DNA from 3 places in the Streptomyces sp. NPDC059850 genome. Region 3 is predicted to be linked to each of the others. Evidence: riboswitches for the same ligand, from Rfam matches in the RefSeq annotation. Region 3 holds a riboswitch; each other region holds the start of a gene.
The links. Region 3 has a riboswitch for cyclic di-AMP ahead of ACFV9T_RS38000 (M23 family metallopeptidase). Riboswitches for the same ligand answer to the same signal wherever they lie in the genome.
Positions count from the first base shown of each region.

Region 1: another riboswitch for cyclic di-AMP. It lies ahead of ACFV9T_RS36895 (transglycosylase family protein); the one in region 3 lies ahead of ACFV9T_RS38000 (M23 family metallopeptidase).
Region 2: another riboswitch for cyclic di-AMP. It lies ahead of ACFV9T_RS17345 (M23 family metallopeptidase); the one in region 3 lies ahead of ACFV9T_RS38000 (M23 family metallopeptidase).

Region 1 covers NZ_JBHWJI010000068.1:31,966-34,220, forward strand. The annotation lists gene ACFV9T_RS36890 (transglycosylase family protein) at 1-857, shown strand, start outside; cyclic di-AMP (ydaO/yuaA leader) riboswitch at 1,112-1,279, shown strand; gene ACFV9T_RS36895 (transglycosylase family protein) at 1,286-1,969, shown strand; gene eno (phosphopyruvate hydratase) at 2,090-2,255, shown strand, end outside.
Region 2 covers NZ_JBHWJI010000018.1:73,574-75,828, reverse strand. The annotation lists gene ACFV9T_RS17350 (M16 family metallopeptidase) at 1-891, shown strand, start outside; cyclic di-AMP (ydaO/yuaA leader) riboswitch at 1,083-1,245, shown strand; gene ACFV9T_RS17345 (M23 family metallopeptidase) at 1,259-2,050, shown strand.
Region 3 covers NZ_JBHWJI010000075.1:4,459-6,713, reverse strand. The annotation lists gene ACFV9T_RS38005 (aldo/keto reductase) at 1-30, opposite strand, end outside; gene ACFV9T_RS38000 (M23 family metallopeptidase) at 175-1,356, opposite strand; cyclic di-AMP (ydaO/yuaA leader) riboswitch at 1,368-1,509, opposite strand; gene ACFV9T_RS37995 (PP2C family protein-serine/threonine phosphatase) at 1,723-2,255, opposite strand, start outside.

The DNA.
Region 1 (2,255 bases), on a different contig from region 3:
GAGCGACCGGCGCCCAGGCCGCCCCCGCCTCCACCTGGGACCGGGTCGCCGAGTGCGAGAGCGCCGGGATGTGGAGCGCCAACGAGGGCAACGGCTTCTACGGCGGTCTTCAGTTGACCCTCGACATGTGGAAGAAGTACGGAGGCACGAGCTACGCCCCGCGCCCCGACCTCGCCAGCCGCTCCCAGCAGATATCCGTCGCCGAGTCGATCCTCGGCGACCGGGGCCCCGACGCGTGGCCCAGCTGCGCGCTGAACGCCGGGCTGAGCCACGGCGGCGACGCCCCGGACGTGAACCCGGGCAGTACGGCACCCCCGCCCCGGCAGGACGCCCAGCGCGGCGACTCGGACGGCTCGGGCGACTCGGACGGGCGGGACGGCGACTCGTCCCGTACGACCCCCGACGCGACGGACACGCCCCGCGCGTCGCACACCCCCGGCGCGCCGGACGCGTCCGACGAGCGGGAGCGGCCGGACCGTTCCGCCTCGGCCTCGCCCGACGGGCCGGACGGCGACGCGCCCTCCCCGTCCCCCTCCACCAGCACCGCCGACCCCTCGCCGACCCCCTCCGACACCGAGGGCGGCTCCAAGGGCTCCTCGGGGAAGCACCGGGGCGAACGGGACCGGGATGAGCGGCCGAGCGGACATGCTTCGCGTGGCGGTACGGACCGGGACGAAAACCCCTCGGATGGCGGCTACACAGTGCGTCCGGGTGACAACCTTTCAGCAATCGCCGAAAAGCAGGAGTTGGGCGGCGACTGGCGTCGGCTCTACGCGTCCAACGAAAAGGCCATCGGAACCGACCCGGATCTCATTGTCCCTGGTCAGCGACTTGACCTCACCATCAGGGGTCGGTAGTTCGGGGTGATGTGACCGGTTTGGCTCCGGTGAGACATACCTCTCGTCACATTTTCCGGGGCGTCCGTCCTGTCCGGTCTCTCCGCACCCGCCCCCACCTGCGCCGATGTGGGCAGAGTGACATCGATAACGGCCCTCTTCGCTGCGATAAGGGTGTTTGAACGTTTCCCGGACGTGTGTTTAACGTCTTTCCGCTCGCCACAACGAGCACCGTCGACCGTCACGCCGAGTCCTGCCGGCGGTCGTCCGGTACCGACGCGCCAGCGCCGAAGGCAGGAGCGGGGGACCCAAGGTAAGTGCCGGGAGGCCAGCGGAATCGGCCGAACGGCTAGGGGTGAAGCAGGGTGCGGACCTCCGTACCCAGCCGGGCAACTCACGCCCGAACCCGACAGCTCACCTCGTAGGCGTCGGTGAGGAAACGAACCAACATGTCCAATGCTCAGGGCAAGCACCGCCGTCCCTCCAAGGCCACCCGTATCACCGCGCTCGTCGGCCTCGCCGGAGCCGCTGTGGCCACTCCGCTCATCGGTGCGACGTCCGCCTCTGCCGCCACCAGCTCCCAGTGGGACCAGGTCGCGCAGTGTGAGTCCGGTGGCAACTGGTCGATCAACACCGGCAACGGCTACTACGGTGGCCTGCAGTTCTCCTCCTCCACCTGGGCCGCCTACGGCGGTACCGCCTTCGCTCCGACGGCCGACAAGGCCGGTAAGGCCCAGCAGATCCAGGTCGCCGAGAAGGTCCTCGCCAGCCAGGGCAAGGGCGCCTGGCCGGTCTGCGGCAAGGGCCTGACCTCCGGCGGCGCCCCGGCCGCCCCGGCGCCGTCCGCGCCGCAGCAGAGCCAGTCCGACTCCGCGCAGCCTCAGCAGCAGGCCCCGTCCGCCGAGCCGAAGGCCGCGCCGCGCAGCGCGCCCGAGAAGGCCGCGCGTGACCAGGCCCGCGGCCCGATCAAGAAGGGCGACGGCGAGTACAAGGTCAAGTCCGGTGACACCCTCGGCAAGATCGCCAAGGCCGAGGACGTCAAGGGCGGCTGGAAGAAGCTCTTCGAGCTGAACAAGAACATCGTCCAGAAGGCCGACCTGATCTTCCCCGGCCAGCAGCTCCACCTGAGCTGAACCGCCACACCGTAGACGACGAGCCCCGGCCGGGTGCGCCGCCCCCACGGTGCACCCCGCCGGGGCTTCGGTGCGGTTAGGCTCATGCTGCTACCGAAGACCCATACGAAGGAGATCCTCGTGCCGTCCATCGACGTCGTCGTAGCTCGCGAGATCCTCGACTCGCGAGGCAACCCCACGGTCGAGGTCGAGGTCGGCCTCGACGACGGCAGCACCGGCCGTGCCGCCGTCCCGTCCGGCGCCTCCACCGGCGCCTTCGAGGCCCTCGAACTCCGTGACGGCGACA
Region 2 (2,255 bases), on a different contig from region 3:
CCGACCGAGTCGCGGATGTCCCGGCCGCGCCAGGGCACCGAGGAGACCATCGAGGGCATCGACGCGGCGGCGGTGCGGGCCTTCTACGAGGCGCACGTCCGGCCGTCCACCGCGACCGCGGTCATCGTCGGGGACCTGGCCGGGGTCGACCTCGACCAGGCGCTCGCCGACACCCTGGGCGCCTGGACCGGCGGCCCCGCCCCGCAGCGGTCGGTCCCGCCGGTCATCGCCGACGACACCGGCCGTGTGGTGATCGTCGACCGGCCCGGCGCCGTCCAGACCCAGCTGCTCCTCGGGCGCATCGGCGCCGACCGCCACGACCGCGTCTGGCCCGCCCAGGTGCTGGGCACCTACTGCCTGGGCGGCACCCTCACCTCCCGGCTGGACCGGGTGCTGCGCGAGGAGAAGGGCTACACCTACGGGGTGCGCGCCTTCGGCCAGGTGCTGCGCTCCACGCCGCCCTCGCCGGCCGGCGGCGGCTCGGCGGGCGCCTCGCTGCTGGCGATCAGCGGTTCGGTGGCCACCGAGGTCACCGGCCCGGCGCTGGAGGACCTGTGGACGGTGCTGCGGACGCTGAAGGAGGAGGGGCTGACGGACGCCGAGCGCGATGTCGCCGTGCAGAACCTCGTCGGCGTCGCCCCGCTCAAGTACGAGACGGCCGCCGCCGTCGCGGGCACCCTCGCCGACCAGGTCGAGCAGCACCTGCCGGACGACTTCCAGGCGCAGCTGTACGCCCGGCTCGCCGACGCGGGCACGGTGGAGGCGACCGCGGCGGTCGTGAGCGCCTTCCCGGCCGACCGGTTGGTGACCGTGCTCGTGGGTGACGCCTCCCGGATCGAGGAGCCGGTGAAGGCGCTCGGCATCGGAGAGGTGACCGTCATCACCGGCTGAGGCCGCTCAACGCACTACCCCCACAAGGACCCTGGCGTCGAGTAAGACGCCGGGGTCCTCCCATATGTCCGATGTGCGGGGCGTTTGGTTTGTGGCGAGAACAACAAAAACCCGTAACCGTTTGGTGATCGAAACACGGCCCGTCTAGCGTCAGTGCGGCTGTTCGCCGGATACCGCCGCACCCGCGGCACGGACAGCCATCGCCGAGTCCCATGGTGTGAGTGCCAGGGGAGCCGGGGACCCAAACGTCCCTGGGGTGAATCGGACGCCTTCCCCGGCCGGGGGAGGGGCCCGTAGGAGACCTTCCTGCTCCGAACCCGTCAGCTAACCCGGTAGGCGAGAGGGAAGGAAAGGAGTGCGCCACACCATGGCGTTCACCCGTGCCGCCGGGAAGCACCGACGTCCCAGCCAGACCGCCGTCCGCACCGGCGCGAACATCGCTGGCATCACCACGGTCGCCTCGGGCGTCGTCGCCGGGATCGCCGGCCCCGCCCTCGCCGCGACCGGAGAGGCGTCTGCCCAGGACACCGGTCTCCGGCAGGCGATGGTGATGGGCGACGGTCTCTCCGACCAGATCGACGCGCAGGCCCTGTCCCAGGAGAGCGCCGCAGAGGCCGCCGAAGCCAAGGCGAAGGCCGAGGCCGTGGCCCGCCAGGAGGCCGCGCGGAAGGCCGATGCCGCCGCGAAGAAGGCCAAGGCGGAGCGCGAGGCCAAGGAACGCGCCGCGCGTGAGGCCGAGCGCAAGCGCCTCAACACGTTCGTCTCGCCGATCGACGGCTCCTCCGTCTCCACCGGTTACCAGGCGTCCAGTGGCCTGTGGTCCTCCGGCAGTCACACCGGGATCGACTTCAGCGCCTCCACGGGCACCGAGGTGCAGTCGGTGGGCATGGGCGAGGTCGTCGAGGCGGGCTGGGGCGGCTCCTACGGCAACAACGTCGTCATCAAGATGAACGACGGCACCTACACCCAGTACGGCCACCTCTCGTCGATCGGCGTCTCGGTCGGCGAGAAGGTCACCCCCGGCCAGCAGATCGGCCTGTCCGGCGCCACCGGCAACGTCACCGGCCCGCACCTGCACTTCGAGGCCCGCACCGGCGCGGACTACGGTTCGGATATGGACCCGCTGTCGTACCTGCGCTCGCACGGCGTCAACCTCTGACCCGTCGCCCACTCCTGTCGAAAGGCCCCGTCCGCTCCGGACGGGGCCTTCGGCGTGCTCCGCCCCTATGGCCAACTGTGCCGCCGTGACCAAAAAATATCCCTGAATTTCCTTCGCCCATCGGAAATCCCGGCAGCTTCGAATAGAGTCGCTGAACGCGCGTCAATCGGATGCGTTTCGCGGGGTTGAGGCGGAGGTTCGACAA
Region 3 (2,255 bases):
CTTACGGGTGTTCTCGCGGGTCTCAGTCATACGTATAGACAACGTCTCCGGCGGACCCGTCTATTCCGGTGGCGGGGGACAAAGCGAACCGGCGGCCCTGGCGTCAAGGGGGGAGAGAGCGCCAGAGCCGCCGGAACGAGGGGCCGTCGGAACGGCGACGGCCGGATCAGGGGGTCACGGGTTCAGCCCGTGGTCGCGCAGCCAGGTCAGCGGGGCGATCGGGGAGCCGCCGCCCGGTCGCACCTCCAGGTGGAGGTGGGGGCCGGTGACGTTGCCGGTGGCGCCGACGCGGCCGATGGTCTCGCCCGAGGACACCTTGCCCGAGGTGACGACCATGGACGACAGGTGGCAGTACCAGATCTCGGTGCCGTCATCGAGCTTGAGCACGATGCGGTAGCCGTACGAACCGGCCCAGCCCGCCTGGGTGATCGTGCCGCCGCCCACCGCCTTGACCGGGGTGCCGGTCGGGGCGGCGAAGTCCTGGCCGGTGTGGTCGGCGGACCAGATGTCGCCGGCCTGGCCGAAGCCCGCGGTCAGGGTGTACGAGGCAACGGGGAGGGTGAACCCGGCGGAGGTGGAGGTGGAGGTCTTGGCGGGGGTGTCGGCGGCCTTGGCCTCGGCGGCCTTCTTCTCGGCCGCTTCCTTCGCCTTGGCGGCCTCGGCGGCCTTCTTCTTGGCGGCGGCCTCGGCCTTCTTCTGGTCCGCCAGGTCGCGGGCCTTGGCCGCGGCCTTCGCGGCGTCGCCGGCGGCGGCCTTCGCGGCGGCCCGCGCCGCGGCCTCGCGCCGGTCGTCGTCCGCCGCGGTCTGCTGGCTCTCGGCCTGCTGGAGGATGCGGGTGCGCAGCGCCTCGCCCGAGTCGGCACCGCTCGTGGCGAGGGTGGCCGCGGCGGGCTGGGCGGAGTCCTGGTCGTCGGCCATCAGGGAGCCGATGCCGGGCAGGTCCTTGGCGGCGGGGAGCTGGGCCTTGACCTCGTCGGCGACGTGGGCGAGGTCCGGCATGGAGATGGGTGCGGCCGGACGGTCCTTGGCGGTCGCCATGCCGCCCGCGCCGACCGCCGCGATGACGCCGACGCCGAGGACGGCACTGCTGCGGGCCATGGTCCCGCCGCGCTGCTTGACGACGCGGTGCCTGCCGCGCAGCGGAGCGATGGACTCCTCGGTGGGGTTCCACTCGTCCCAGACGGCTTCCTTGCCGACGGAAGCGGCGGACGGCTCATCTGGTTCGGCACCGAGTCCGACCGCGGGGCGGGCGCCGGCTCCGGCGTCGAAGCCGACTCCGTACGCGGTCGCGGTGCCGATACCGGTACCGGACGAGCGGTACGGAGCTTCGTCCAGTACGGACCTGTTGGACGCCACCGGGGCGCACTCCTTTCCTTCCCTCTCGCCTACCGGGTTAGCTGACGGGTTCGGAGCAGGAAGGTCTCCTACGGGTCAGGTTCGACCCGATTCACCCCAAGGTGGTGGTTCCCCGGTTCCCTTGGTACATACGGGATTCGGCGACGGCGCACGGTGCCGCCCTTGCGACGGCTGTGTCGACCGCGCTGCGTTATCGAACGTTAATAGAGAGCGCGACATGATTCCAAGCTCTTCTGAAGAATCCGCGTAGCTTTGGCATGAACTTAGTAACCAAGGAAGGACAGATGGGGGCGTTTCGCCTCACTTGAAAAGGGATGGTAAAAACCTCCGGCGGGCTGATCGTGTGTCAATCGTTATCCGTGCCCGTCACGGTTGGCTACGGTCCGTGTCCGGAGCGGGGGGTGTCGTTCCGTTCGGCGTCGTTCCGTTCGTACCGGGCGGGCGCCGCACCGCGAGCAGTGCCATGTCGTCCGAACTCTCCCCGCCCGAGTGCAGCGCTACGTCCTCCACCAGCGCGTCGAGCAGCCCGCCCGGTCCGGTGAAGCGGCGGCCGCGCAGCCGCTCCTCGGGGACGTAGAAGGTGCCGTGCCGGTCGCGGGCCTCGGTCACCCCGTCCGTGAACAGCAGCAGCGTGGCGTCCTCCGGGAACCGCAGCTCCGTCACCCGGTCGGGCCACGCGCCGAGTTCGCCCATCCCCAGGGGCAGCGCGGGCGTCTCCGGCTCCAGGGGGCGCACCTCGCCGTCGCCGGGCAGCAGCAGCGGCGGGGGGTGGCCTCGGTTGATGAGGCGGAGGGTGGAGTCGCCGCGCGGGATCTCGCCGAGTACGGCGGTGGTGAACCCCTCGAACGCCTCCAGCTCGGCCCGCCGGGCACCCTCGCGCCGCAGCGCCCGCTCCAGCC